DNA from 2 places in the Streptomyces sp. NPDC056948 genome. Region 1 is predicted to be linked to the other one. Evidence: riboswitches for the same ligand, from Rfam matches in the RefSeq annotation. Region 1 holds a riboswitch; the other holds the start of a gene.
The links. Region 1 has a riboswitch for thiamine pyrophosphate ahead of thiC (phosphomethylpyrimidine synthase ThiC). Riboswitches for the same ligand answer to the same signal wherever they lie in the genome.
Positions count from the first base shown of each region.

Region 2: it holds a riboswitch for thiamine pyrophosphate, as region 1 does, so the genes downstream of both, thiO (glycine oxidase ThiO) here and thiC (phosphomethylpyrimidine synthase ThiC) in region 1, are expected to answer to the same signal.

Region 1 is NZ_JBHUQX010000014.1:10,098-28,461, reverse strand. It holds gene ACFTZL_RS03490 (peptidoglycan DD-metalloendopeptidase family protein) at 1-733, opposite strand, end outside; gene cydD (thiol reductant ABC exporter subunit CydD) at 849-4,337, opposite strand; gene cydB (cytochrome d ubiquinol oxidase subunit II) at 4,350-5,354, opposite strand; gene ACFTZL_RS03475 (cytochrome ubiquinol oxidase subunit I) at 5,375-6,883, opposite strand; gene ACFTZL_RS03470 (cyclophilin-like fold protein) at 7,036-7,422, shown strand; gene hisC (histidinol-phosphate transaminase) at 7,461-8,540, opposite strand; gene ACFTZL_RS03460 (LacI family DNA-binding transcriptional regulator) at 8,972-10,084, shown strand; gene ACFTZL_RS03455 (metallophosphoesterase family protein) at 10,394-11,485, shown strand; gene ACFTZL_RS03450 (hypothetical protein) at 11,669-12,535, shown strand; gene thiC (phosphomethylpyrimidine synthase ThiC) at 12,612-14,396, opposite strand; TPP riboswitch at 14,389-14,578, opposite strand; gene ACFTZL_RS03440 (YibE/F family protein) at 14,651-16,306, shown strand; gene ACFTZL_RS03435 (SsgA family sporulation/cell division regulator) at 16,410-16,844, opposite strand; gene ACFTZL_RS03430 (IclR family transcriptional regulator) at 16,943-17,668, opposite strand; gene ACFTZL_RS03425 (DUF5326 family protein) at 18,014-18,226, opposite strand.
Region 2 is NZ_JBHUQX010000311.1:1,363-11,345, forward strand. It holds gene thiE (thiamine phosphate synthase) at 100-759, opposite strand; gene ACFTZL_RS31680 (Rv2175c family DNA-binding protein) at 1,190-1,555, opposite strand; gene ACFTZL_RS31685 (NAD(P)/FAD-dependent oxidoreductase) at 1,633-2,874, opposite strand; gene ACFTZL_RS31690 (hypothetical protein) at 2,907-3,257, opposite strand; TPP riboswitch at 3,310-3,421, shown strand; gene thiO (glycine oxidase ThiO) at 3,419-4,588, shown strand; gene thiS (sulfur carrier protein ThiS) at 4,585-4,785, shown strand; gene ACFTZL_RS31705 (thiazole synthase) at 4,788-5,585, shown strand; gene pknB (Stk1 family PASTA domain-containing Ser/Thr kinase) at 5,678-7,612, shown strand; gene ACFTZL_RS31715 (deoxyribonuclease IV) at 7,672-8,550, shown strand; gene ACFTZL_RS31720 (sulfite oxidase-like oxidoreductase) at 8,561-9,211, opposite strand; gene bfr (bacterioferritin) at 9,387-9,863, shown strand; gene ACFTZL_RS31730 (bacterioferritin-associated ferredoxin) at 9,871-9,983, opposite strand, start outside.

The DNA of each region.
Region 1 (18,364 bases):
CGGTGTGCCGGCTCGACCACCGCGCCCCGCCGCTGCCGTAGGACGCGGACAGCTCGTACGTCTCCACGGGCGCGACCCACGCACTCGTGAACCCCGTCTCCGGCTGGTCGAGCCGGACGGCCCCACGGCACGCCCCGGCGGCGACCGAGGCGTCCGCCTGCCCCTGGAGCTGCGAACGGGCCTCTTCGAGCTTCTGCTCGATGCCCGCCTTCAGGCCGGCCAGTTGGACGTTCCGCTTCTCCAGCACCTGCCACTCGGCCGCGGCCTTGGCCTCGTCCGCGGTGAGCCGCGCCTCGGCCCGGCGGCTCTTGGAGATCGCGTTGTTCACGGCGAGATTCGTCTGCGAGAAGGCGTGCTGACCTCGCATCAGATCGTCGGGACTGTCGGCGAGGATCATCTGCGCGGCCACCGGCAGACCACCACTGCCCCGGTACTGCGCGCGGGCGATCCGGCCCAGGTCCTCGTTCAGGCCCGCGATGTGCCGCCGCTGAGTGTCCAGGAGAGCCTCCGCCCGCAGCGCCTTGGCCCGTTGCTCATCGGCCACCTTGCGACCGGCCTCGTACTGCTGCGTCGCCACCGCGGCGTCCTCGTACAACCGCGCCACCTCGGCGCTGATGCCCGTGTCCCCGCCGCTCCCGGGCTCCTTGTCCGCCGCCGTCGGCCGGGCCGCGAGGGCCGCCAACGCGCACAGCAGGACCGGAACCAGCAGGCGATAGCGGCGATATGAGCGCATGTCAGCGATCCTCGCCCAGCCCTGCGGGCCCGGTCCTGTTCACGTCGTACGGCTGGGGGACCGGCTGCTCCGAATGGATCAGTGCGGACCCGACCCGGTGGGGTGCTTCAGGCCGCTACCGCGCTCCCGCCAGCTCCTCCGACGCCGCCTCCCGCTCCGCCATCTCCCGCAACGGCCCGTCCACCGCCACCAGCTCCGGATACGACCCGCGCTGCACCACCCGTCCCTGATCCAGCACGAGCACCTCGTCGACCGCCTCCAGACCCGCCAGCCGGTGGGTGATGAGCAGGGTCGTACGGCCCTCGGTGGCGGCCAGCAGATCGGCGGTGAGCGCGTCGGCGGTCGGCAGGTCGAGGTGCTCGGCGGGCTCGTCGAGCACCAGGACGGGGAAGTCGGCGAGCAGCGCGCGGGCCAGCGCCAGCCGCTGCCGCTGCCCTCCGGACAGCCTCGCCCCGTGCTCGCCGACGAGCGTGTCGAGCCCGTCGGGCAGGCCGCCGGCCCAGTCCAGCAGCCGGGCCCGGCCGAGCGCGGCACGCAGCTCGTCCTCGGTGGCGTCCTTCTTGGCGAGCAGCAGGTTCTCGCGCAGCGAGCTGTCGAAGAGGTGCGCGTCCTGCGCGCACAGCCCGACGAGCTTCCGTACGTCGTCACTGTGCAGCGCGTACGCGTCCACGCCCGCCAGCGTGTAGGCACCCGCCCGCGCGTCCAGGAACCGCAGCAGCAGCTGCGCCAGCGTCGTCTTGCCGGAGCCGGACGGTCCGACCACGGCGACCCGGCGGCCCTCCTCGAGGGTCAGGTCGAGCCCGGCGAGCGCGTCCCGGTCCTGCCCCTCGTACCGCGCGGTCAGCCCCTTGACGGCGACCGGGAACGGCGACGCGGGCGCCTGCCGGGGCCGCTCCGGCTCCCCCACGGGCTCCGGGGCGTCCAGCACCTCGTACACCCGCTCGGCGCTCCGGCGCACCCGCTGCCGGTACTGCACGGCGAGCGGCAGCCCGAGCACGGCCTCGAAGGCGGCCAGCGGGGTGAGGACGACAACGGCCATGGTCACGCCGTCCAGCCGCCCGGCCGCGACCGCCTGAGCGCCGACCAGGGCGGCGGCCGTGACGGTCAGGCCGGAGATCAGAGCGGTGAGCCCGTCGCCGAGCGCCGTGGCGGTGGCGGCGCGCGAGGCGATCCGGGTGAGCGTCCCGTCGGCCTCGCGTGCCCGGGCGGTCCGCGCGGGCAGGGCACCGGCGACGGTCAGCTCCGCGGTGCCGGTGAGCAGATCGGCCACCCGCGTCGCCAGTACGCCGCGAGCGGGGGCCAGCCGGTGCTCGGCCCGCCGCGCCACGGCACCGGTGATCAGCGGCACACCCACGCCCGCCGCCAGCAGCCCGGCCGCGAGCACGGCTCCGGCCTCGGGCAGCAGCCACGCCGTGAAGCCCACGGACGCGGCCGACACGACGACGGCCGCCCCTGCCGGCAGCAGCCACCGCAGCCAGTAGTCCTGCAGCGCGTCCACGTCCGCGACGAGGCGGGAGAGCAGATCACCCCGGCGGGCCCGGCGCAGCCCGGCAGGCGCCAGCCGCTCCAGCCTGCGGAACACCGCGACCCTGGTGTCCGCCAGCATCCGCAGCACGGCGTCGTGCGAGACCAGCCGCTCGGCGTACCGGAACACGGCCCGCCCGATCCCGAAGGCCCGCGTCGCCGTCACGGCCATCATCAGATAGAGCACGGGCGGCTGCTGCGAGGCCCGCGAGATCAGCCACCCGGAGGTGGCCATGAGCCCCACGGCACTCCCGAGCGCGAGACTGCCGAGCAGCAGCGCGAGTCCCAGCCGCCCACGCCGGGCGCCGGACATGGCGCGAACGCGTGTGAGGACACCGCCCGAAGGGGATTCCCCATCGGGCTCGGTCGGATCGACCGGGGCGGCCAGCTCGCCCTCGACGGAACCCGGCTTGTGGGCCGAGGCCGGCGCGACCGGCGCAGCGGTCGTCTCGGGCTCGACCAGGCGCACCACCCGGTCCGCCACCCCCAGCAACGCCGGCCGGTGCACGACCAGCAGCACCGTCCGCCCGGCCGCCAGCCGCCGTACCGCGGCCACGACCTCGGCCTCGGTGGCCCCGTCCAGGGCGGCCGTCGGCTCGTCGAGCAGCAGCACGGGCCGGTCCGCGAGAAACGCCCGGGCCAGCGCGAGCCGCTGCCGCTGCCCGGCGGACAGCCCTGCCCCGTCCTCGCCGAGCTCGGTCTCCGCGCCCTCCGGCAGGGCGTCCACGAACTCCAGTGCCCCGGCGTCCCGCAGCGCCCGCCGTACGGCATCGTCATCCGCGTCGGGCCGTGCAAGCCGTACGTTCTCGGCGATCGTCCCGGCATACAGATGCGGCCGCTGCGGCACCCACGCGATCCGGGAGCGCCACTGCTCCAGGTCGGCATCGGCCAGGTCGACTCTCCCGGCCCGCACACGCCCCTCGGCCGGCCGCACGAAGCCCAGCAGCACACTGAGCAGCGTCGACTTTCCGGCCCCGCTCGGCCCGACGAGCGCGACCGTCTCCCCGGGCTCGACCGTGAAGGACACGTCCGCCACGGCGTCCGCCGAGCGCCCCGGGTAGCGGACCGTCACGCCCTCGAACGCCAGCGCACCCGCGGGCACGGCCTCGACCCCGGACGCCGGCACTGGCGTCTCCAGGACCTCGAAGATCTCCTCGGCCGCGGCGAGGCCCTCCGCCGCCGCGTGGTACTGCGCCCCGACCTGCCGCAACGGCAGATACGCCTCCGGGGCCAGGATCAGGATGACCAGGCCGATGTACAGGTCCATCTCGCCGTGCACCAGCCGCATGCCGATCGTCACGGCAACCAGCGCCACGGAGATCGTCGCGAGCAGCTCCAGCGCGAAGGAGGAGATGAAGGCGATCCGCAGCGTCCGCATGGTCGCCAGCCGGTACTCGCCGGTGATCCGCCGGATCGACTCGGCCTGCGCCTTGGCACGGCCGAAGACCTTCAGCGTCGGCAGCCCGGCGACGACGTCCAGGAAGTGCCCGGACAGCCGGGACAGCAGCCGCCACTGACGGTCCATCCGGGACTGGGTGGCCCAGCCGATCAGGACCATGAAGACCGGGATGAGCGGCAGCGTGCCCACGATGATGGCCGCGGAGACCCAGTCCTCGGTGACGATCCGCGCCAGCACCGCCACCGGCACGACCACCGCGAGACCCAACTGCGGCAGATACCGCGAGAAGTAGTCGTCGAGGGCGTCGACTCCCCGGGTGGCCAGGGCGACCAGCGAACCGGTCCGCTGCCCGCTCAGCCACCCGGGCCCCAACCGCACGGAACGCTCCAGCAGCCGCCCCCGCAGCTCGGACTTCACCGCAGCGCTCGCCCGGTGGGCGGCCAGCTCCGTCAGCCAGCCGACCAGCGCCCGGCCGGCCGCGACGGCGGCCAACCGCAGCAGGGGAGTGCCGAGTTCTGCCACAGCCATGCGGTGCTGGAAGGCGCCGACCACCACCTCGGCGATGAGCATCGCCTGCGCGATGACCAACCCCGCCCCGACGGCACCCAGGGCGACGACCGCCACCAGGAAGACCCGGGTGGCACGGGCGTACCGGAGCAGACGCGGATCGATTGGTTTCACGTGAAACACACCTCAGTGCGCGGTCTCGGCGATGTGCTGCGTACCGATCCGCTTGCGGAACACCCAGTACGTCCAGCCCTGGTAGAGCAGGACGATCGGGGTGGCGATCCCGGCACACCAGGTCATGATCTTCAGCGTGTACGGGCTGGACGAGGCGTTGGTGACCGTCAGGCTCCAGTCCGGGTTCAGCGTCGACGGCATGACGTTCGGGAACAGCGTCAGGAAGAGCATCGCGACCGTGGCCACGATGGTGAGCCCCGACAGGGCGAACGCCCAGCCCTCACGCCCGGCCCGTGCCGCGACCAGCGCCACGAGGAGAGACGCGACGGCCACGACCACCGCGACGAGCGACGCCCCGTCACCGCGGTCTGCCTGCGTCCACAGCAGGAAGGCGAGGGCCAGCAGGGCGGTGACCAGCCCGACGCGCAGCGCCAGCTTCCGTGCCCGCTCCCGGATCTCCCCGACGGTCTTGAGGCCGACGAACACCGTCCCGTGGAAGGTGAACAGCGCCAGCGTGACCAGACCGCCGAGCAGCGCGTACGGGTTGAGCAGATCCAGGACGCCTCCGGCGTAGTTGAAGTCCTGGTCGATCTTCACGCCCCGCACGATGTTGCCGAAGGCCACACCCCACAGGAACGCGGGGAGCAGCGAGGTCCAGAAGATCGCCGTCTCCCAGTTGCGCTGCCAGTTCTCCTCGGGCCGCTTGACGCGGTACTCGAAAGCCACACCCCGGACGATCAGGCAGACCAGGATGAGCAGCAGGGGCAGGTAGAAGCCGGAGAAGAGCGTCGCGTACCACTCGGGGAAGGCGGCGAAGGTGGCACCGCCCGCCGAGAGCAGCCAGACCTCGTTGCCGTCCCAGACGGGTCCGATGGTGTTGATCAGCACCCGCTTCTCGGGCCGGTTGCGGGCGAGCAGCTTCGTGAGCACTCCGACCCCGAAGTCGAAGCCCTCCAGGAAGAAGTAGCCGGTCCACAGGACGGCGATCAGGACGAACCAGACGTCGTGCAGTTCCATGACTGTGCAGCTCCCTCGGCCTAGTACGAGAAGGCCATCGGCTTGTCGGCGTCACGGGAGTCGCCGCCGATCTTCGTGGGCGGGTTGAGGTCGGCCTCGGTGAGCTCGGGCGGGCCCGCCTTCACGTACTTGACCAGCAGCTTGACCTCGATGACGGCGAGGATCGCGTACAGCGTGGTGAAGACGACCATCGAGGTGATGACCTCGGCCTGGGAGACACCGGGGGAGACCGCGTCACGCGTCTGGAACAGGCCGTAGACGACCCACGGCTGGCGGCCCATCTCGGTGAAGATCCAGCCCCAGGAGCTGGCGATCAGCGGGAAGCCCAGGGTGAGGATCGCCATGCGCCAGTACCACTTGGTGAGGGTCGGGCCGAGCGCCTTCTTCGGCAGGAGCACGAGATGCGGCACCTCGTCCTCGCCCACCCTCAAGTGCTGTGGCAGCAGGAACTTCTTCCGGGTCAGCCACAGTCCGGCCAGGCCGATGGCGAACGACGTCATACCGAAGCCGATCATCCAGCGGAAGCCCCAGTAGGCGACCGGGATGTTGGGCCGGTAGTCGCCGGGGCCGTACTTCTCCTGCTCGGCCTTGTTGACGTCGTTGATGCCGGGGACGTACGAGGTGAAGTCGTCCTTGGCGAGGAAGGACAGCAGGCCGGGGATCTCGATGGCGACCTTGTTGTGCCCCTTGTCGACGTCACCGACGGCGAAGATCGAGAAGGGCGCGGGCTTCTCGCCGTCCCAGAGTGCCTCGGCCGCCGCCATCTTCATCGGCTGCTGCTCGTACATGATCTTGCCGAGGACATCGCCGCTGATCGCGGTGAGCATGCCGCCGATGACGACGGTGACCAGGCCCAGCCGCAGCGAGGTCTTCATCACGGGGACGTGCCTCTTGCGGACCAGGTGGAAGGCGGCGATGCCAACCATGAAGGCGCCGCCGGTCAGGAAGGCCGCGGTGAGCGTGTGGAAGACCTGGGCGAGCGTGGTGTTCTGGGTCAGCACCAGCCAGAAGTCGGTGAGCTCGGCGCGCCCCTTCGCCTCGTTGATCCGGTAACCGACCGGGTGCTGCATCCAGGAGTTGGCCGCGAGGATGAAGTACGCCGACAGGATCGTGCCGATCGAGACCATCCAGATGCAGGCGAGGTGGATCTTCTTGGGCAGCTTGTCCCAGCCGAAGATCCACAGGCCGATGAAGGTGGACTCGAAGAAGAAGGCGATCAGCGCCTCGAAGGCGAGTGGCGCACCGAAGACGTCACCGACGAAGCGTGAGTAGTCGGACCAGTTCATGCCGAACTGGAACTCCTGCACGATGCCGGTGACCACGCCCATCGCGATGTTGATCAGGAAGAGCTTGCCCCAGAACTTCGTCGCCCGGAGGTACTTCTCCTTCTCCGTCCGCACCCAGGCGGTCTGCAGTCCGGCCGTGAGGGCGGCCAGCGAGATCGTCAGGGGGACGAACAGAAAGTGGTAGACGGTGGTGATGCCGAACTGCCATCGCGCCAGGGTCTCCGGCGCCAAAGCCAGGTCCACGTCGCCGCTCCTTACACTACGCTTGTGAAAGCGTTCACATTCACAAGCCATTATGCAGCACGGACTTTCGAGCCCCAAAGGGGGCCCCTGTCCCGGTCAACCTCAGGGCCAACCCCTAGGCGTTAACTTCAACATATTGTTGAATCTGTGGCATGCAGACACCACTACAGATACGGATCTCCTGGCCCGCGGGGCACCTCACCGCGACCCTTGACGACACCCCGACCACCCAGGCCCTCGCCCAGGCACTGCCCCTTGTCTCCACCGCCCGCACCTGGGGCGCGGAGGTCTACTTCGACACAGGAGTGTCTGTTTCACGTGAAACAGACGCCCGACAGGTCATGGAGCCGGGCACAGTCGCCTTCTGGACCGACGGCGACGCCCTCGCCCTCCCCTACGGGCCCACGCCGATCTCACAGGGCGAGGAGTGCCGCCTCGCCAGCCCGTGCAATGTCCTGGGCCGCATCGACGGCGACCCCGGCCTGCTCGCGACCGTGCGGGGCGGCGACCCCGTCCGCGTTGAACTCGTGGACGCCTGACCTGGCCTGACCTGACCTAGGGCCTGGCTCGCGGAGCACTACAGCTCCTTGCGAAACCCTTCCGTCACCTTCAGGAAGATGTCGTTCGCCTCGGTTTCCCCGACCGTGACCCGCACACCCTCACCCGGGAACGGCCGGACCACCACGCCCGCCTGCTCACACGCCTGCGCGAACGCGACCGTGCGCTCCCCCAGCCGCAGCCACACGAAGTTGGCCTGGGTCTCGGGCACCGTCCAGCCCTGGGCGCGCAGCCCGTCGACCACGCGCGTGCGCTCACACACCAGCGAGCCGACCCGACCGAACAGTTCGTCCTCGGCACGCATCGAGGCGATCGCCGCCTCCTGCGCGAGCTGGCTCACGCCGAACGGCACCGCCGTCTTGCGCAGCGCCAACGCCACCGGCTCGTGCGCGATGGCGAACCCGACGCGCAGTCCGGCCAGGCCGTACGCCTTGGAGAAGGTCCGCAGGACGCAGACATTGGGCCGGTCGCGGTAGAGCTCGACACCGTCCGGCACCTCGGGGTCGCGGATGAACTCGCGGTAGGCCTCGTCGAGCACCACCAGTACGTCTCCCGGCACCCGGTCGAGGAAGCGCTCCAGCTCCGCCCGCCGCACGACCGTGCCGGTCGGGTTGTTGGGGTTGCAGACGAAGATCAGCCGGGTCCGGTCGGTGATCGCGTCGGCCATCGCGTCGAGATCGTGCACATCACCGGAGGTCAGCGGCACCTGGACCGACCGGGCGCCGCTGATCTGCGTGATGATCGGGTACGCCTCGAAGGACCGCCAGGCGTAGATCACCTCGTCACCGGGGCCGGAGGTGGCCTGGATGAGCTGCTGGGCGACTCCGACCGACCCGGTGCCGGTGGCCAGGTGGGAGAGGGGCACGCCGAACCGCTCGGACAGCTCGTTCATCAGCCCCGTACAGGCCATGTCCGGGTAGCGGTTGAAGTTGCCGGCCGCCGCTGTCACGGTCTCCATCACGCCCGGCAGCGGCGGGTACGGGTTCTCGTTGGAGGACAGCTTGTAGGCCACCGGCCCGCCTGCCGCGGCGGGCTTGCCCGGCTTGTAGGTGGGGATTCCCTCCAGCTCGCCGCGCAGCTTGGGGCTCGTCTCGCTCACCGCAGTCCTCCTCGCGAAGACCGGCGGCCCATGACCGCCGCCGACATCCAATACTCCTCACCTTATGAGGATTCAGCGCCGCTGCGTACACCCACGGCCAAGCGGTGAACGCCGGCTTCCCACGTCCCTCCGGCATCAGGGGCATCGCCGCACGAAGGCGTATGAATCCGGGGGCGCGCCGCACATATATCTACGCGCCGGTGGTGCACGCCGTGGCGCGCATCCCCCGTGCAGGTGAGTTGAGACCTCTTCGCAACCTCACCCACTTGGCAGGCTCGTGCGGGCCGACAAGTCACGTACTGGCATGGGAGCGCTTAACTCCCTTGGTTTCCAAAGTAATTGAGGTTAAATGATCATGCAGAAACGTGCCTGTCAACGTGTGCATATGCGTCCGCACTACCCCACCTCATGAGCCCTACTATCGGCTCGCCATGACAGCAGCAGGGAAGCACCAGGTGAGCCGCGCGGAAACCTCACGTCGAGGCAGTCGGCCGAGTCGGGCGGGTATCAGAGACGTGGCCGCCGCCGCCGGAGTCTCCATCACGACCGTCTCCGACGCCCTCAACGGCAAGGGCCGGCTTCCGGACGCCACCCGGCGCCATGTCCGCGAGGTGGCCGACCGGCTGGGCTACCGGCCCTCGGCCGCCGCCCGGACACTCCGTACCGGCAAGTCGGGACTCATCGGCCTGACCGTGACGACGTACGGGGATGAACCTTTCACCTTCACCGAATTCGCGTACTTCGCCGAGATGGCGCGGGCCGCCACCTCCGCCGCGCTCGCCCGCGGCTACGCCCTCGTCATCCTGCCCGCGACCTCCCGCCACGATGTGTGGTCGAACGTCGCCCTGGACGGCACAGTCGTCATCGATCCCTCCGACCAGGACCCGGTCGTCAGCGAACTCGTCCGGCAGGGTCTGCCGGTCGTCTCCGACGGCCGCCCGGCCGGCTCCCTGCCGGTCACGGCCTGGGTCGACAACGACCACGAGGCCGCCGTCCTCGGCATCCTCGACCACCTGGCCGACGCCGGCGCCCGCCGCATCGGCCTGCTGACCGGCACGACGACGGACACGTACACCCACCTGTCGACCACCGCGTACCTGCGCTGGTGCGAGCGCGTCGGCCAGGATCCGGTGTACGAGGCCTATCCGGCGCACGATCCGTGCGCGGGCGCCGTCGCCGCCGACCGGCTCCTCGCCCGCCCCGACCGGCCGGACGCGGTCTACGGGCTGTTCGACCCGAACGGCACCGACCTGCTCGCCGCCGCCCGCCGCTACGGCCTGCGCGTACCGGACGACCTGCTGCTGGTCTGCTGCAGCGAGTCCACCGTGTACGCCAACACCGAGCCCCCCATCACCACGCTCTCCCTGAAGCCGCGCCGCATCGGCACGGCGGTGGTGCAGCTCCTCATCGACGCCATCGAGGGAGTGGAATCCGACCGCCCGGTGGAGCAGGTGATACCGACGGAGCTGATCGTGCGCACGTCGTCCCAGCGACGCCCGCCGCGCACGACGGTCAGCCCGCCGCGATCCCCCGAGGGGGCGTAGGTCCGGTACCCGGGAACCCCCGGGTCCGGTACCTCGGAACCGGGTCAGGGGAAAGTCTCGTCGCTGGGGAGAAACAGGGCCGGTCCCCCGGAGAGAAGGGATCGTTCTCGCGAAGAGAAGGAGAGCGAGGACGGTCACACGGTGGTCAAAGCCCGGCCCAATCGGGGCGAAAGCCGCGGTGAACTGGACTCTTGCTCTGATTCACCACCCCTGGGTCATCACATGGCGCGATCCGCATTCCTATGATGGGCCCACGACACCGGCGGGCCGCTACGACCAGGCAGTCCGATGCGGTGCAGATGCGGCTTGATGGTGGAGGGGTCGATGACTCAGGGGGCCGGTCAGGGACCCGAGGTGGAGCGCACGGCTACGTTGCGCGACTTCCGGGTGCCCGCGTACGTCCACGAGACCGGTCCGTACGTCCAGAGCGCGAGCCCCGGCGAGGTCGCTCCGCCGCCCGAGGAGACGTATCCCGAGGGATACACGCCGACCCAGCGCGACCTTCCCGTGGTCAACCGGGGTGACACTGTCCAGGTGACCGTCGACCCCGAAACCGCCGCGGCCCCGCCCCCGAACACCGGACAGGGCCCGCTGTACGTCGTGGGCGACGTGCACGGCTATCTCGACCAGCTGGTGGCCGCTCTGCAGGAGAAGGGCCTCCTCGACGCCGACGGCAACTGGTGCGCGGGCACCGCCCGGCTGTGGTTCCTCGGCGACTTCACCGACCGCGGACCGGACGGCATCGGCGTCATCGACCTGGTGATGCGGCTCTCCGCCGAGGCCGCGGCGGCCGGCGGCTACTGCAAGGCGCTCATGGGCAACCACGAGCTGCTGCTGCTCGGCGCCAAGCGGTTCGGCGACACCCCCGTCAACTCCGGCGCGGGCACCGCCACCTTCCAGGCGGCCTGGCTGCTCAACGGCGGACAGAAGACCGACATGGACCGCCTCCAGGACCACCACCTGCAGTGGATGGCCCGTCTCGACGCCGTCGAGGAGGTCGACGGCCATCTGCTCGTCCACTCCGACACCACCGCCTACCTCGACTACGGCCGCTCGATCGAAGAGGTCAACGACACCGTCCGCGAGACGATCACGCGCAATGACGCGGACGAGGTCTGGGACCTGTTCCGCAAGTTCACCAAGCGGTTCTCCTTCCGGGACGAGGGCGGCGCGGACGCCGTGCGCTCCCTGCTCGATACGTACGGGGGCACCCGCATCGTTCACGGGCACAGCCCGATTCCGTATCTGCTCGGCGAGGTCGGCTCCGAGGAGGACGAGGACAGCAGCGACCCGGTGATCGAGGGACCGCACGTCTATGCCGACGGACTCGCCATCGCGATGGACGGCGGCGTGACCATGGCCGGAAAGCTGCTGGTCCAGCAACTGCCGTTGGGTACGTGAACGTTCACCGGGCAGGCGTTTCCCGTCACAGGACCGGACGGGTGAAGGGCCAATTTCGGTAAACCCCCTGTCACCGCCTACCTCCACGGCTCTACCATCGGCTTATCCGTAGCAGGCTCCCCTCCGTTTCTGCCCGACGGCTCGTCAGCATGCCGAGCCCCAAGCCCTACGGAGCATCGGGGGATGCACATGAACAGCGTTCCGCAGCACCTGCTGAGCGAGGACCGCCAGGAATACGAGCGGATCCTCGATGAGGTGCTGCGCTCCGCACCACACCGTCCGGAACTGACCGCTGTCGGACAGCGGCTGAACTCGGAACAACTGCGCACCATGGCGCTGAACGCCACCGCACTCATCACGGCGGCCGCGTCGACCGAATACCAGCACTACGTCAAGGTCCGTGAGGAACTGCGCCAGCCGGCGTCGTCCAACCCCCCGGCCGTGCGCGAGTCCGGCTCTTCCGAGCCGGGCACGGGCCCGGCGGGGCTGGCCGCCGCCATGGGAGAGGTCGCCGAGACCGCCGGCGCGGGCGCCGTCGCCATCGTCGCCGTCCTCGCACCCGTCCTGGCCGGAACCGCAGCCGCGATCTTCCTGCTCGTCGGCTACATCCTGCAGATGCTCGACCCCGAGCAGGCGTTCGCCCGGACCATGCTCACCACGGGCTGGGTGTTCGGCGCCGTGACCGCGGTAGCGATCCTCGTCGCCGCGGTGGGACTGCTGCTCACCGCCCTGCGCAACAAGCCGACGGCCGAAGGCGGTCCGTACGGCGAACTGCAAGGGGAGGTGGCCCTGGCCAGGGATGCCTGGCACGAGGCCCTGCTGGAGCGGGGCATCCTGCCTTTCCTTCGAGAGGCACTCGTCAGCCCGGACGCGGCCGCCGCGCTGCACCACACCTCCTCGTCCACGCCGATCAGCCGCATCCCGCACCTCGGCTACGACCGCCCGGGTTTCACCAGCCCGGACGAAGGCCACCGCGGCTCGCGGCCGAGCTACAGCAGCCCGGACTACACCAGCCCGGACTACGGAGGACCGGAACACCAGCCGGAATAGCCGGGCCCGCCAGGGACCAGGGGCCAGGGACCATGTGTCCCCAGCCCTCGGCCCCCGCGGCCTGTGCGCGGCCGGATCAGTCAGCGATCGGCAGGTACACCCGGTTCCCGCTCGCCGCGAACTCCTTCGACTTCTGGGCCATGCCCTCCTCGATCTCGGTCCGTGTGCCGCCGTGTTCACGGCGGATGTCCTGCGAGATCTTCATGCTGCAGAACTTGGGACCGCACATCGAGCAGAAGTGAGCCGTCTTGGCGGGCTCCGCCGGCAGGGTCTCGTCGTGGAACTCCCGTGCCGTGTCCGGGTCGAGGGCCAGGTTGAACTGGTCCTCCCACCGGAACTCGAAGCGGGCGTCGGACAGCGCGTCGTCCCATTCCTGGGCACCGGGGTGTCCCTTGGCGATGTCGGCCGCATGGGCGGCGATCTTGTAGGTGATGACGCCGGTCTTGACGTCGTCACGGTTCGGCAGGCCCAAGTGCTCCTTGGGCGTGACGTAACACAGCATGGCCGTGCCCCACCAGGCGATCATCGCGGCACCGATGCCGGAGGTGATGTGGTCGTACGCCGGCGCGACGTCCGTGGTCAGCGGGCCGAGCGTATAGAACGGAGCTTCATCGCAGATCTCCTGCTGAAGGTCGATGTTCTCCTTGATCTTGTGCATCGGGACATGGCCCGGGCCTTCGATCATGGTCTGTACGTTGAAACGCTTCGCGATCCGGTTGAGTTCCCCGAGCGTGCGCAGTTCCGCGAACTGTGCCTCGTCGTTGGCGTCCGCGATCGAGCCGGGCCGCAGGCCGTCGCCGAGCGAGTACGTGACGTCGTACGCGGCGAGGATCTCGCAGAGTTCCTCGAAGTTCTCGTACAGGAAGGACTCCTGGTGGTGCGCGAGGCACCAGGCGGCCATGATCGAGCCGCCGCGGGAGACGATGCCCGTCTTGCGGTTGGCCGTCAGCGGCACATAGGCCAGGCGCACGCCCGCGTGGACCGTCATGTAGTCCACGCCCTGCTCGGCCTGTTCGATGACCGTGTCCTTGTAGACCTCCCAGGTCAGATCCTCGGCCCGGCCGTCGACCTTCTCCAGGGCCTGGTAGAGCGGCACGGTGCCGATGGGGACGGGGGAGTTGCGCAGCACCCACTCACGTGTGGTGTGGATGTTGCGGCCGGTGGAGAGGTCCATGACCGTGTCGGCGCCCCAGCGGGTCGCCCAGGTCATCTTCTCGACCTCCTCCTCGATGGAGGACGTCACCGCCGAGTTGCCGATGTTGGCGTTGACCTTCACCAGGAACCTCTTGCCGATGATCATCGGCTCGATCTCCGGGTGGTTGACGTTGGCCGGCAGCACGGCCCGGCCCGCGGCGATCTCGTCGCGGACCACCTCGGGCGAGACGTTCTCCCGGATGGCCACGTACTCCATCTCGGGCGTGATCTCGCCGCGGCGGGCGTACGCGAGCTGCGTGACCGCCTTCCCGTCCCGGCTGCGACGCGGCTGGCGCGGGCGGCCGGGGAAGACGGCGTCGAGGTTGCGGAGGCCGCCACGGGGCGAGGTGTGCTTGATGCCGTCGTCCTCGGGACGGACGGGGCGGCCCGCGTACTCCTCGGTGTCGCCGCGGGAGATGATCCAGTTCTCGCGCAGCGGCGGCAGGCCCCTGCGGACGTCGGTGTCGACGAGTGGATCGGTGTACGGGCCCGACGTGTCGTACAGCGTGACCGCCTGCCCATTGGTGAGATGCACCTGACGAACCGGCACGCGCAGGTCGGGGCGGGTGCCCTCGACGTACGCCTTGTGCCAGCCGATGGACTTCCCGGCCTCCTCGGACTGTGCGTCCTGAACGGAGGCAGGCGTGCGTGCGTCCTTGTCGGTCATGAGACCTACTCCCTACGCCGGCATTACCCGGTAACAGGTTCGGCGGTCGACGCAGCGGTTTCCGTCTGCCGACGTTCCGTGTGAAACATCACTCGACTTCGGTGATGTTTCATGTGAAACATCGCTGGGACGGAGGTCAGCGCCCTCTCAGCCCGGTGCTCCGAGCTCCCGCGTGTACAAAAGGTGCCCCCACGCTAGCGGCAATTCTGGCGCGGTGAACAGAGGGCCCCCCTCGTTCTTGCGATGATCGGTCGGTGACCACGACGCAGCGTCCCCCTTACCCACCGCCCGAGCCGCCTCGCGGATCCGGCGCCGGAAACGGCAACGGCCGGGGAGACGGCCACGATTTCGTCCCCGGGGCCGGGTATGGGCCGGGGGCAGGTTTCGGGCCCGGGGCCGGGGCTGGGGCCGGTGGTGAGCATGGTTCCGGCTCTGCCGGGGGATACGGGCCGGGCAACAGCCAGGGTGGCGGCTCGGCCGGTGGGCATGGAGTCGGTCCCGGCGACGGGCAGGGTCCGGGTTCCGGAGACGGACATGGGCATGGGCACGGTTCCGGGACCGGCGGAGGTGACGGCCACGGACAGGGCCCCGGTTCCGCGCCAGGTGGCGGACACGGGCACTCGCACAGTCACAGCCACGGTCCGGCCACGCCCGTCTCCATGCATCTGCGCAAGATCATCGCGGCGATCCTGATCCCGTTCGGCGCGGCCGTCCTGGTCGGTCTCGTCGTGCTGTGGCCGGGCGGCGCCCCGTCGCACGAGCGCACCGGCGTCGGCTTCGACCGGCAGACCGAACAGGCCTCGGTCACCAAGGTCGTGGAGATCAGCTGCAAGGAGGCCGGCGCCTCGGGGGTCCCGCCGACCGGCGACACCTCCACCGCCGAGGGCTCCTCCGCCGCGCAGCAGGAGAAGGGCACCTGCAAGCGGGCGACGATCCGGGTCGACAGCGGCAAGGACAAGGGCCGCACCTTCACCGAGATCATCCAGCCCGACCAGTCCCGTCAGCTGCACGAGGGCCAGAAGGTCGTGGTCGCCTACGAGCCCTCCGCGCCGAAGGACCTGCAGTACTCGGTCACCGACATCAACCGCCGGCTGCCCATGGGCCTGCTGGCCGGCATCTTCGCGCTCGCCGTCGTGGTCGTCGGGCGGCTGCGGGGGGTCATGGCCCTCATCGCACTGGCCATCAGCTTCATGGTGCTGAACTTCTTCATCCTGCCCGCGATCCTGCAGGGCTCGAACCCGCTGGTCGTGGCGGTGGTGGGCGCGAGCGCCATCATGCTCATCGCCCTGTACATGTGTCACGGACTGTCCGCACGGACCTCCGTGGCGGTGCTGGGCACCCTCATCTCCCTGTTGCTGATCGGCATCCTCGGCTCGGTGTTCATCGACTGGGCCGCGCTCACCGGCAACACCGACGACAACACCGGTCTGATCCACGGCCTCTATCCGACGATCGACATGAGCGGTCTGCTGCTCGCCGGCGTCATCATCGGTTCGCTCGGTGTGCTCGACGACGTGACGGTCACACAGACCTCGGCGGTCTGGGAGCTGCACGAGGCCAATCCGTCGATGGGCTGGCGCGGGCTCTACCGCGCGGGCATCCGGATCGGCCGCGACCACATCGCCTCGGTCGTCAACACGCTCGTCCTCGCCTACGCGGGTGCCGCCCTGCCTCTGCTGCTGCTGTTCTCCATCGCGCAGAGCGGTGTGGGGACGGTCGCCAACAGCGAGCTGGTCGCGGAGGAGATCGTGCGCACTCTGGTCGGTTCGATCGGCCTGGTCGCCTCGGTGCCGGTCACCACCGTTCTGGCCGCGCTCGTGGTCTCGGCCGACCGGCCCGGAGAGGAGCGCGCCGTGGAAGCCTCGGCGGTCCCGGCACGCGGGGGAAGGGGCCGGCGCCGCAAGCGCTGACGTCTCTGAGCCAGACGTCCCAGCGCCACAACGCCGAAGCGTTCCCGCACGGCTCGGCGGCATCCGGTGAAGCGTTACTCCACCATGCCGCCCGACGGGTGTCTCACCCGGCTCCCTGTTCCGCCAGGATGCGGTCCAGCGCCTCGTCGAGGTGGGCGTCGAAGTCGGCGAGCGAGCCCTCCTGGCCCAGCGGCACCAGCTTGTCGGTGCGGTCGAGGAAGGCGACGAGCGGTGCCGTGGAGGACCGGAACAACGCCTGGTCGCTGCCCACCTGAAGCCGGATCAGCACCTCGCCCAGCGTGTCCGGTTCGACGGGAGTGACCCGCACATCGCCCTCGCCGCACGGCCTGCCGACGCCGTCGATCAGCAACTCCCGGCCGAAAGCCCACGTCACCGGGGCGTCACCGGGCAGGTGGAACGTCAGCCGGACGGCATAGGGATCACTGGTCTCATAGCGCAGCTCCACCGGAATGCGGAAGGAGAGCTCCTCGGACACGAGAAAGCTCATCATGACCTCTGCTTGTACGGACTCGCGCATCGCTAACCCCGTCATTCGCCGTGACTGGCCGGGAACGAACCTCTGACACTTGGTGGAATCTTGCTGAACGTACACAGCAGATCACAAGGAGTGAGTTTTCACATACTGATAGAGAGCGCCAGCGACCCGAGTCGCCGCCCGATCTCGCTCTGCAACTGCCGGGCCGCGGGCAGCAGCCGGTCCTCCTGGTGAGCGGGCAGGGAGATGGCCATCGTCGCGGCCGTGGTGCCGAGAGTGAGCGGGATCGCCGCGCAGACCGCACCCAGGGCGTACTCCTGACGCTCGGTCACCGGTTCCATCCGCCGCATCCGCTCCAGACGCCGTAGCAGGCTGTGGTTGTCCCGCACCGTGTACGGAGTGAGGGGCTGCACCGGGTAACGGTCGAGGTGGTCGCGACGGGCCTCCCCGTCGAGCTGGGACAGCAGGCACTGCCCGATGGCGTGCGCGTGCCCGGTCTCCCGGAAGTCGGCCCACTCCTCGACCGCCGGCGTGCCCGGGGTCTCGGAGACGCACATGACCTCGATCTCGCCCTCGCGGTACGCCGCGTAGTAGACGGGGACGCCGAGCAGGTCTCGCCACTGCCCGAGCGTGTCGACCACCGTGCTGCGACGTTTCTGCCGCGCCCCGCTGCTGCTCAGCCGCTCGGCGGCCTCACCGAGGAAGAACAGGCCCTTGTCCCGGCGCAGATAGCCCTCGTGCACGAGGGTGCGCAGCAGGTGGTACGTCGTGGGCAGCGCCAGCCCGGTCTCGCGGGCCAGTTGCTTGGCGGGGGCGCCGTAGACGTGCCCGGCGACGGTTTCCAGCAGGCGCATGGCGCGCTGCACGGATCCGATGAGGGTCGCCGGAGGCGGGGGTGCGGCGGGAGGGGGTGGTGTGGTGGGAGGCGGTGATTCGGAGGGTGCCGCCGAGCGCGGTTGCGCGGGGACGCTGCGCAGGTGGGCCGGTGCGGTGTCAGCCGGGGCCAAGGGTCACTCCCGAAACGCGAGGGGCCGACCCGTGCGGAGGAACACGGGTGGGGGTGTATGCCGCTCGCGGGGATGTCCCCGCGTCGAGCCGGACTCTATTCGTCTGCCACCGCACGCAGACGGTCCGGCCGGGAAACTTCCCCCGCCCGAGGGAACGGGTGATTCCAAGCGTTTCCCGCTACCCCCACCGGTTTCCCACCGGTCTCACCAGTCGCTGCGCGACGAGGAGCTCGACGTGAACTTCCGTACGACGTAGATCAGTCCGCCGACCAGCGCCACGAAGACCAGCACCTTGAAGAGCAGTCCGATGACGAAGCCGACCACACTGGCGATCAGCCCGCCGAACACGACCAGGGCGATGACCGGCACCGCGATCCACTTCACCCACCACGGCAGTCCCGTGAAGATCTCTCGCATCGCCCTCGTCCTTACCTCTCCACCCGTTCGAGTGCCGGGTCCTGTCGGTCTCCTGATGTTCTGCACTCGATGCTAGGTCCAGGAGGGGGTCGGGCGGGGGCCTCGCACCCCTTGTCCTCCCCTGACCGAACCCCTAGG
Region 2 (9,983 bases), on a different contig from region 1:
AGGTTAGCCAGGGGCGGTCTGTCCCCCAACCGGGCATCGATATTTGCCCGATTTGTGTACTTGTTGTCCACCCCTTGGACAAACCGGCCAACCGGCGTACTACTTCTCCCGCAGCCTCTTCGCGAACTCGGCCGCCGCCGCGCCCGGGTCGTCGGCCTCGGTGATCGCCCGTACGACGACGACGCGCCGGGCGCCCGCTTCCAGGATCCGGTCGAGGTTGCCGAGGTCGATGCCGCCGATGGCGAACCAGGGGCGGTCGGTGCCGAGGGCGGCGGTGTACCGGACGAGGTCCAGGCCGGGGGCGTGGCGGCCGGGCTTGGTGGGGGTGGGCCAGCACGGGCCGGTGCAGAAGTAGTCCACGCCGTCCTGTGCGGCTGCCGCGGCGGCCTCGGACTCGGCGTGTGTGGAGCGGCCGATCAGGACGTCGTCGCCGAGGATCGCGCGGGCCGCGGGGACCGGCAGGTCGCCCTGGCCGAGGTGCAGCACGTCGGAGCCGGCGGCGTGGGCGACGTCGGCGCGGTCGTTGACCGCGAGCAGCTTGCCGTGCCGGGCACAGGCGTCGGCGAAGACGGCGAGCTGCTCCAGCTCCTCGCCCGCCTCCATGCCCTTGTCCCGCAACTGCACGATGTCGACCCCACCGGCCAGCACGGCATCGAGGAACTCCACGAGATCGCCCTGCCGCTCGCGGGCGTCGGTGCAGAGGTAGACCCGGGCGTCGGCGAGCTGAGCCCGTGCGGTGGTGGCGGTGGTGGCGGGCATGCGTGTCCCCCTGGGTGTCGGTGGCGGGCGGGTGCGGACACCCGTGCCGGTGGCGGTGGCGTACGGGCTGCGACCAGGGCGCCGGAGCACCCCGTGCCGGTGCCGGCAGGGCGGCGAGGCCACTCTGCCGGTGACAGGCGGCCGGCGGCCCACTGTCGGTCGCTGCCCGCAAGGGGCCACGGCAAGCCCCGGGCAGGCCCCGAGTCTCTCACCCGGACCGGGCAGCAGCCGAGCCCCGACGGAGGCGGAGGCCGACCCGGCCCAAGACCCCGGCAGGGGTCCCGCAGGGCCCGCCCCGGCGGCCCACGCCCCGTAGCGGGCGCGAGCCACCCAGGGACCGTGGCCCCGCGGGCCTCGGCCCGCACTCCGGGCAGTGGTTCAGGTCCGGCCCCGCTCGCACGGCACCGGACGGTTGTCCGTCGAGGTCGGGTCAGACCGCGAGCGCCTGGGCGCGGCGCTTCACCTCCGTGCCGCGATTCTCACTCAGTGCCTGCGCCGGGGTGCCGGGCAGGCTCGGGTCGGGGGTGAAGAGCCACTCCAGCATCTCCTCGTCCGTGAAGCCGTCGTCCCGCAGGAGCGTCAAGGTCCCGGACAGGCCCTTGACGACCTTGTCCCCGTCGATGAAGGCGGCGGGGACGTGCAGCGCGCGGTTCTCACCTCGGCGTACGGCGATGAACTGGCCGTCCTTGACCAGCTGCCGCACACGCGTCACCTCGACACCGAACTGTTCGGCGATGTCGGGGAGGGTGAGCCAGGCGGGGACGAGAGCATCGATCTTTGCGTCAATCTCGGTCACGGAACCAGCCTGCCATCCGCCACTGACAGTCGGAAGTCAGCCCGGCCCACCCGGACGGACAACACGCTCCCCGACAGCTACGCCGTCGCCGCCTTCAGCGGCCTCGCCGGGTCCTCCAGCAGCACCGGATTCATGGCGGCGCCCGACTCGATCAGGCGACGCCCCTGCGCCAGGTCCCGGGGGCGCCCCACCGCCAGCAGCGCGACCAGCCGGTCGCCGCGGAGCCAGCAGACCGTCCAGGCGGGCCCGGCCGGGTCGCCCCGCCACAGGGTCGTGTCGGCGCCGGCGTGGTGCCCGGCGTACTGCACGAACCGCCCGAACTGCTCGGACCAGAAGTACGGCACCGGGTCGTACACCGCCGCGGTCTCCCCCGAGGCCCGGCCGACGATGTTCAGGGCCACCGTGCGCGGCCCCTGGAGGGCGTTGTCCCAGTGGTGCACCAGCAGGCGCTCGCCGTACCGCCCCGAGGGGAAGGAGGCGCAGTCGCCGACCGCGTACACGTCCGGCACCGACGTACACAGGTGCCGGTCGCACACGATCTCGCCCTGGGAACCCAGCTCCACTCCGGAGCCGGTCAGCCACGCCGTGGCGGGGCGGGCGCCGATGCCGACCACGACCGCGCCCGCCGGCAGCCGCGTGCCGTCGTCGAGCAGCACCGCCCCGGGCTCGACGCGCTCCACGCGCGCGTGCGTGCGCAGCACCGCTCCCGCGTCGGCGTACCAGCCGGCCATCGGGGCCGCGACCTCGGCGGGCAGTGCCCCGGCGAGCGGCCGTTCGGCGGCCTCCACGACGGTCACCGCGCAGCCCGCCTCGCGCGCGGCCGTGGCGAACTCCGCGCCGATCCAGCCCGCGCCGACGACCACGATGTCGTGCTTGCGGGCCAGCACCGGCCGCAGCCGCTCGGCGTCGTCCAGGGTGCGCAGCAGATGCACGCCCGGCACGCCCTCCGCGCCGGGCAGCCGGACCGGCTCGGCGCCGGTCGCGACGACGAGGACGTCGTACGGCACGGGCCCGTCCTCGGTGTCCAGCTCGTGATCGCCGGGGCGCAGGCCCAGCACCTCGCAGCCGAGTCGCAGTTCGATGCCGAGGGCCTCGAAGTCGAGGTCGAAGGCGGAGCCCTCGGCCTTGCCGAGCAGGACGGCCTTGGACAACGGGGGCCGGTCGTACGGCTGGTGGGGCTCGGCGCCGATGAGGATCACGGCTCCGGTGAAGCCCTGCTCCCGCAGAGCGACCGCGGTCTGCACACCGGCCATGCCCGCACCCGCCACGACCACGCGCCGCGGCGCGGACGGACCTGGTTCCTGCGTCTGCTCGCTCACCTGATCACCATAGACACCTGACGTTTTGTCAGTCAGTGCTCATGCGCAGTGACCTGCTCCACAACGCTCGTCCCGCTGCCCTGCTGCGACTCCCACTCCCACGTCTCCTCCAGCCGCACCCGCCCGCCGGTCAGCTCCACGACCGTCGACACACAGTGCCCGGAGGAGGTGGTTCCGTCCTGCTTGAGCTGTACGTACCGGAAGTCCAGCCTGTCACCTTCCCGGGTACCCACGAGGTGGCCGCGTACGACGTCGCCGCCGGTGTACTCGGCCCAGATCTCGCCGTCCTTCTCGTGGTACGTGAACCGGGTGCGGGTCCCCACCTGGCCCGGCGCCTGGTCGGCGACCGGGGCGAGGAGAAGACCGTCGAGGGATCGGGCCATGCGCGGAGGCTCCCTTACTGCGGCATACGGCATCGGGCTAGGGTGGCCAACGTAGAGCACTCGCGGGAGCCCGGACGCACCGGGCTGAGAGGGAGGCTGGCGGCCTCCGACCGTACGAACCTGATCCGGGTCATGCCGGCGAAGGGAGGGGCTGGACGCCCATGTCGCGTACGCCAACGTCAGACGTCCTCGTCATCGGGGGCGGCATCATCGGCCTGGTCACCGCGTGGCGGGCCGCGCAACGCGGGCTCGCCACGGCCGTGGTGGACCCCGAGCCGGGCGGCGGGGCCGCCCAGGTGGCGGCCGGCATGCTGGCCGCCGTCACGGAACTGCACTACGGCGAGCAGACCCTGCTCGGTCTGAACCTCGCCTCCGCCCGGCGCTACCCGGACTTCGCGGCCGAGCTCACCGACCTCACGGGCCACGACCTCGGCTACCGCCGCTGCGGCACGCTCGCCGTCGCTCTGGACGCCGACGACCGGGCCCATCTGCGCGAACTGCACACCCTGCAGCAGCAGTCCGGCCTGGAGTCGCAGTGGCTGTCGGGGCGGGAGTGCCGTCGCCTGGAGCCGATGCTCGCGCCGGGCGTGCGCGGCGGGCTGCGGGTCGACGGCGACCACCAGATCGACCCGCGGCGGCTGTCCGGGGCGCTGGTGACGGCGTGCGAGCGGGCGGGCGTGGCCTTCCACCGGGTGTGGGCGGAGCGGCTCACCGTCGTACGGGACCGGGCCGCGGGCGTCGTCACGGCCGACGGGACCGTCCTGGACGCCGGGCAGGTGGTGCTGGCCGGGGGCAGCCTCAGCGGGCGGCTCGCGGACGTCCCCAAGGATGTGCTGCCTCCCGTGCGACCGGTGAAGGGGCAGGTCGTACGGCTGACCATGCCGGGGCGGCACGGGCCCTTCCTGAGCCGGACCGTGCGCGCGGTCGTGCGCGGCAGCCATGTCTACCTGGTGCCGCGCGAGAGCGGCGAGCTGGTCATCGGGGCGACCAGCGAGGAGCTGGGCTGGGACACCACCGTGACCGCGGGCGGCGTGTACGAGCTGCTGCGCGACGCGCACGAGCTGGTCCCGGGCGTCACCGAGCTGCCGTTCACGGAGACCCGGGCCGGACTGCGGCCCGGCTCCCCCGACAACGCGCCGCTGCTCGGCCCGACCGGTCTCGAGGGACTGCTGCTGGCCACCGGGCACTACCGCAACGGTGTCCTGCTCACGCCGGTGACCGGCGACGCCATGGCGCACGCCCTGACGGCGGGCGAACTCCCCGAGGAGGCCCGCCCCTTCACCCCGAAGCGCTTCAGTACCGCGACCGCACTCACGGAGCAGCCCGTATGAACATCTCCGTCAACGGGGAGACCCGGGACGTCCGGCCCGGAACGGCTCTCGACACCGTCGTGAGGTCGCTCACCGCCTCGCCCTCCGGAGTGGCCGCCGCCCTCAACGAAACCGTCGTCCCGCGCGCACAGTGGCCGTCCACGTCCCTCGCCGAGGGAGACCGCGTGGAAGTACTCACCGCCGTCCAAGGAGGCTGACCATGGCCGACGATCCGTTTGTCCTCGGTGGTACGTCCTTCACGTCCCGCCTGATCATGGGCACGGGCGGGGCGCCCAGCCTCGAGGTGCTGGAGCGTTCGCTGGTCGCGTCCGGGACGGAGCTGACGACGGTCGCGATGCGCCGGGTGAACCCCTCGGTGCACGGTTCCGTACTGTCCGTCCTGGACCGGCTCGGCATCCGGGTGCTGCCCAACACGGCGGGCTGTTTCACCGCCGGAGAGGCCGTCCTCACAGCCCGTCTCGCGCGCGAGGCCCTCGGCACCGACCTGGTCAAGCTGGAGGTCATCGCCGACGAGCGCACGCTGCTGCCGGATCCGATCGAGACGCTGGAGGCGGCCGAGACGCTGGTCGACGACGGGTTCACCGTGCTGCCGTACACCAATGACGACCCCGTGCTGGCGCGCAAGCTGGAGGACGCCGGCTGCGCGGCGATCATGCCCCTCGGCTCGCCGATCGGCTCCGGGCTCGGCATCCGCAACCCGCACAACTTCGAGCTGATCGTCGAGCACGCGCGCGTGCCGGTGATCCTGGACGCCGGCGCGGGTACGGCGTCCGACGCGGCGCTGGCGATGGAGCTGGGCTGCGCGGGTGTGATGCTCGCCTCGGCGGTGACACGGGCGCAGGAGCCGGTCCTGATGGCCGACGCGATGCGGCATGCCGTGGAGGCGGGGCGGCTGGCGTACCGGGCCGGGCGCATTCCGCGGCGGCATTTCGCCGAGGCGTCGTCTCCGACGGAGGGAAGGGCCGCGCTTGATCCGGAGCGCCCCGCTTTCCAGTAGGCGCCGGCGTACACGTCACAGGTCAGTCGCAGTACCGGCCCGAATCCGGACGGGGCGGCGGGCTGTCGGTCGTGGCTCGTACACTCGCCTCCGTGGACACGACCCTTCAGGACCCCTTGGTCGGGCAGGTGCTCGACGGCCGGTACCGCATCGACGCGCGTATCGCCGTCGGCGGGATGGCGACGGTCTACCGGGCTGTGGACACCCGGCTGGACCGCGTTCTCGCGCTCAAGGTGATGCACCCCTCGCTCGCGGTCGACAGCTCGTTCGTCGAGCGGTTCATCCGCGAGGCGAAGTCCGTCGCCCGGCTGGCCCATCCGAACGTGGTGCAGGTCTTCGACCAGGGCACCGACGGCTCGTACGTCTATCTCGCCATGGAGTACGTCGCGGGCTGCACCCTGCGGGACGTGCTGCGCGAGCGCGGGGCCCTGCAGCCGCGCGCCGCCCTGGACATCCTGGAGCCGGTCCTGGCCGCGCTGGGCGCCGCCCACCGCGCCGGATTCGTGCACCGGGACATGAAGCCGGAGAACGTCCTGATAGGGGACGACGGCCGGGTGAAGGTCGCCGACTTCGGACTCGTCCGTGCCGTGGACACGGTGACGAACACCACAGGGACCGTGCTCGGCACGGTCGCGTACCTCGCGCCCGAGCAGATAGAGAACGGCACCGCGGACCCCCGTGTCGACGTGTACGCGTGCGGGGTGATGCTGTACGAGATGCTGACCGGCGACAAGCCGCACGACGCGGACTCCCCGGCCGTGATCCTGTACAAGCACCTGCACGAGGACGTCCCGCCGCCGTCGGCCGCCGTGCCCGGTCTGGCCTACGACCTGGACGAGATGGTGGCCTCGGCGACCGCCCGCACCCCTGACATCCGCCCGTACGACGCGGTGGCGCTGCTCGCGCAGGTCCGCGACGGGCGCGCCGGGCTGAGCGCGGAGCAGTTGGACGTGGTGCCGCCGCAGGCGCTCACCTCGCAGCACGACGGCGCCGACGACCGTACGAGTGTGATCCCGCGCGCGCTGGCCACGCTGCGCCCCCTGCCGGTCAACGAGGACGACGAGCCCTCCGAGGCGGCGCTCAACCGCACCAGCCGTTTCGAGTCCCCGCCGCCCCCGCCGTCCCGGCGCCGCTCGGGGTCCCGGCGCGGCCCGCTGGCGATCGTCGTCGCCGTTCTGCTCGTGCTGGGCCTGGGCGGCGGCATCTGGTACATCAACTCGGGCCAGTTCACCGAGGTCCCGCCACTGCTGGCGAAGACGCAGACCGAGGCCGAGAGCCGGCTGGAGGACGCCGGGCTGGATCTCGGCAAGGTCGAGCACGCCTACAGCGACACCGTGGAGCGGGGCCAGATCATCAGCTCCGACCCGAAGTCCGGGGCGCGTATCCGTGGCAACGACTCGGTGAGCATCACCGTGTCGGACGGCCCCGAGACGGTGCGCGTGCCCGCCCTGGAGGGCCAGAAGCTGGCCAAGGCGCGGGCTCAGCTCAAGGAGGACGGGCTGGAGCCGGGCATGGTCACCCGGGAGTTCAGCGAGGACGTGCCGAGGGGCTCGGTGATCTCCGCGCGGCCCGCCGACGGCACGAAGGTGCGCGCGGGCACGGGTGTCGCGCTGGTCGTCAGCAAGGGCAGCCCCATCGACATCCCCGACGTCTCCGGCGCGGACGAAGCCGACGCCCGGGCGCAGCTGCAGGACGCCGGGCTCAAGGTGAAGGTCGCGACCGAGCGGGTCAACTCCTCCGAGTTCGACAAGGGCCAGGTCGTCAAGCAGACCCCGAACGCCGGCGGCCGGGCGGCCGAGGGCGACACGGTGACGCTGACGCTGTCCAAGGGCCCCGAGATGATCGAGGTCCCGGACGTGGTCGGCGACAGCGTCGACGACGCCACGCAGGCACTGGAGAGCGCCGGGTTCCAGGTCGACGAGGACCGCGGTCTGCTCGGACTGTTCGGCGACGAGGTCAAGGGGCAGTCCGTCGAGGGCGGCCAGACCGCGCCCAAGGGTTCGACGATCACCATCAAGATCAGGTGACGAGCGCGGGCGGGGAGCCCGTGGACGGGGCAGGGCCGGCCGCATGACACCCTGAACGGGTGAACAATCAGCTCTCCGGCCCCTCCCGCAACCCGGTGGGCGGCCACGTCCCCGTGGCCGGTGGGCTGCACTCCGTCGGTCTGTCGTACGCCCGTGATCTGAAGGCGGAGACCGTCCAGGTCTTCGTCGCCAACCCGCGCGGCTGGGCCACACCGGCCGGGAATCCCCAGCAGGACGAGGCGTTCCGCGCGGCATGCGAGGCCGAGTCGATCCCGGCGTACGTCCACGCCCCCTATCTGATCAACTTCGGCTCGCACACCGAGGCGACGGCGGAGCGGTCGGTGGAGTCGCTGCGGCACTCGCTGCGCCGCGGGCGGGAGATCGGGGCGCTGGGCGTGGTCGTGCACACCGGCAGCGCGACCGGCGGCCGGGAGCGGTCCGTGGCGCTGAAGCAGGTGCGGGAGCGTCTGCTGCCGCTGCTGGAGGAGCTGACCCACGACGACGACCCGTATCTGCTGCTGGAGTCGACGGCCGGCCAGGGCGCCTCGCTGTGCTCGCGGACCTGGGACTTCGGCCCGTACTTCGAGGCGCTGGACGCCCACCCGATGCTCGGCGTGTGCCTGGACACCTGCCACATCTTCGCCGCGGGGCACGACCTGACCGGCCCGAGCGGCATGCACCAGACGCTGGACCTGCTGGTGGACACGGTCGGCGAGGGCCGGCTGAAGCTGATCCACGCCAACGACTCCAAGGACGTGGTCGGGGCGCACAAGGACCGGCACGAGAACATCGGTGTGGGCCACATCGGCGAGGACCCGTTCCGGGCCCTGATGACGCACCCCGCGACCGAGGGCGTGCCGCTGATCATCGAGACGCCGGGCGGCAAGGAGGGGCACGCGGCGGACGTGGAGCGGCTGAAGAAGCTGCGCGACTGCTGACAGCTTCCGATCAGAGGTCGGGGCCGTCCCCGGGCTCCTCCTGGTACGAGTAGCGCTGCTCCTGCCACGGGTCGCCGAGGTTGTGGTAGCCGCGCTCCTCCCAGAAGCCGCGCCGGTCGGCGGTCATGTACTCCACGCCGCGCACCCACTTGGGGCCCTTCCAGGCGTACAGGTGGGGCACGATCAGGCGCAGCGGGAAGCCGTGCTCGGCGGTGAGGAGTTCGCCGTCCTTGTGGGTGGCGAACAGGGCTTGCTCGGAGGCGAAGTCGGACAGCCGGAGGTTGGAGCTGAATCCGTACTCGGCCCACACCATCACATGGGTGACGTCGTCCGCGGGCGGAGCGATGTCGAGGATGGTGCGCGCGGGAACCCCGCCCCACTCGGCGCCCAGCATGCTGAACTTCGTGACGCAGTGCAGATCGGCCACGACGGTGGTGTACGGCAGGGCCGTGAACTCCTCGTGGGTCCAGCAGTGCTTGCCGCCGCCGGCGGTGGCGCCGAAGACCCTGAACTCCCAGCGCTCGGGCCGGAACTTGGGGACGGGCCCGTAGTGCGTGACCGGCCAGCCGCGCTGCAATCGCTGTCCCGGCGGAAGCCCGGGCTGCGTCGCTCCTGCTGAATCGCGCCCTTCTCCCGATTCGCGTCCCACCGGCTGACCCATGTGTCCATCCTGACAGACCTCGGGTAATGCCCCTGACCCGGGCCATTCCAAAACAGGGCATTCAGAACTAAGCATGCCCTTACTTACTAAGTGAAGACTTACTGGACGATCTTCTTCCGCGGTGGAATCATGCGGCGCAACCTGCCAGTTCTTACGCGTGGAAGGAGCCTCTGCGATGCAGGGCGACCCCGAGGTCCTCGAATTCCTCAACGAGCAGTTGACCGGCGAGCTGACGGCGATCAACCAGTACTGGCTGCATTACCGGATCCAGGACAACAAAGGCTGGACCAAGCTCGCCAAGTACACGCGTGAAGAGTCCATCGATGAGATGAAGCACGCGGACAAGATCACCGAGCGCATCCTCATGCTGGACGGCCTGCCCAACTACCAGCGGCTGTTCCATGTCCGGGTCGGGCAGACGGTCACCGAGATGTTCCAGGCCGACCGGCAGGTCGAGGTGGAGGCGATCGACCGCCTCAAGCGGGGCATCGAGGTGATGCGCACCAAGGGCGACATCACGTCCGCGAACCTCTTCGAGTCGATCCTCGAGGACGAGGAGCACCACATCGACTATCTGGACACACAGCTCGAGCTCATCGAGAAGCTCGGCGAGGCGCTGTACATCGCGCAGCAGATCGAGCAGCCGAGCTGAGGCCTGCCTAGGCGGCGTCTTCCAGTTCCGAGAGCACCGGCTCGCCCTGGTCGGCCAGGTCGCGGCGTGGGCACGCGCCCCTGCCGAGGATCGCCTGGATACGGCGTACGCACGACCCGC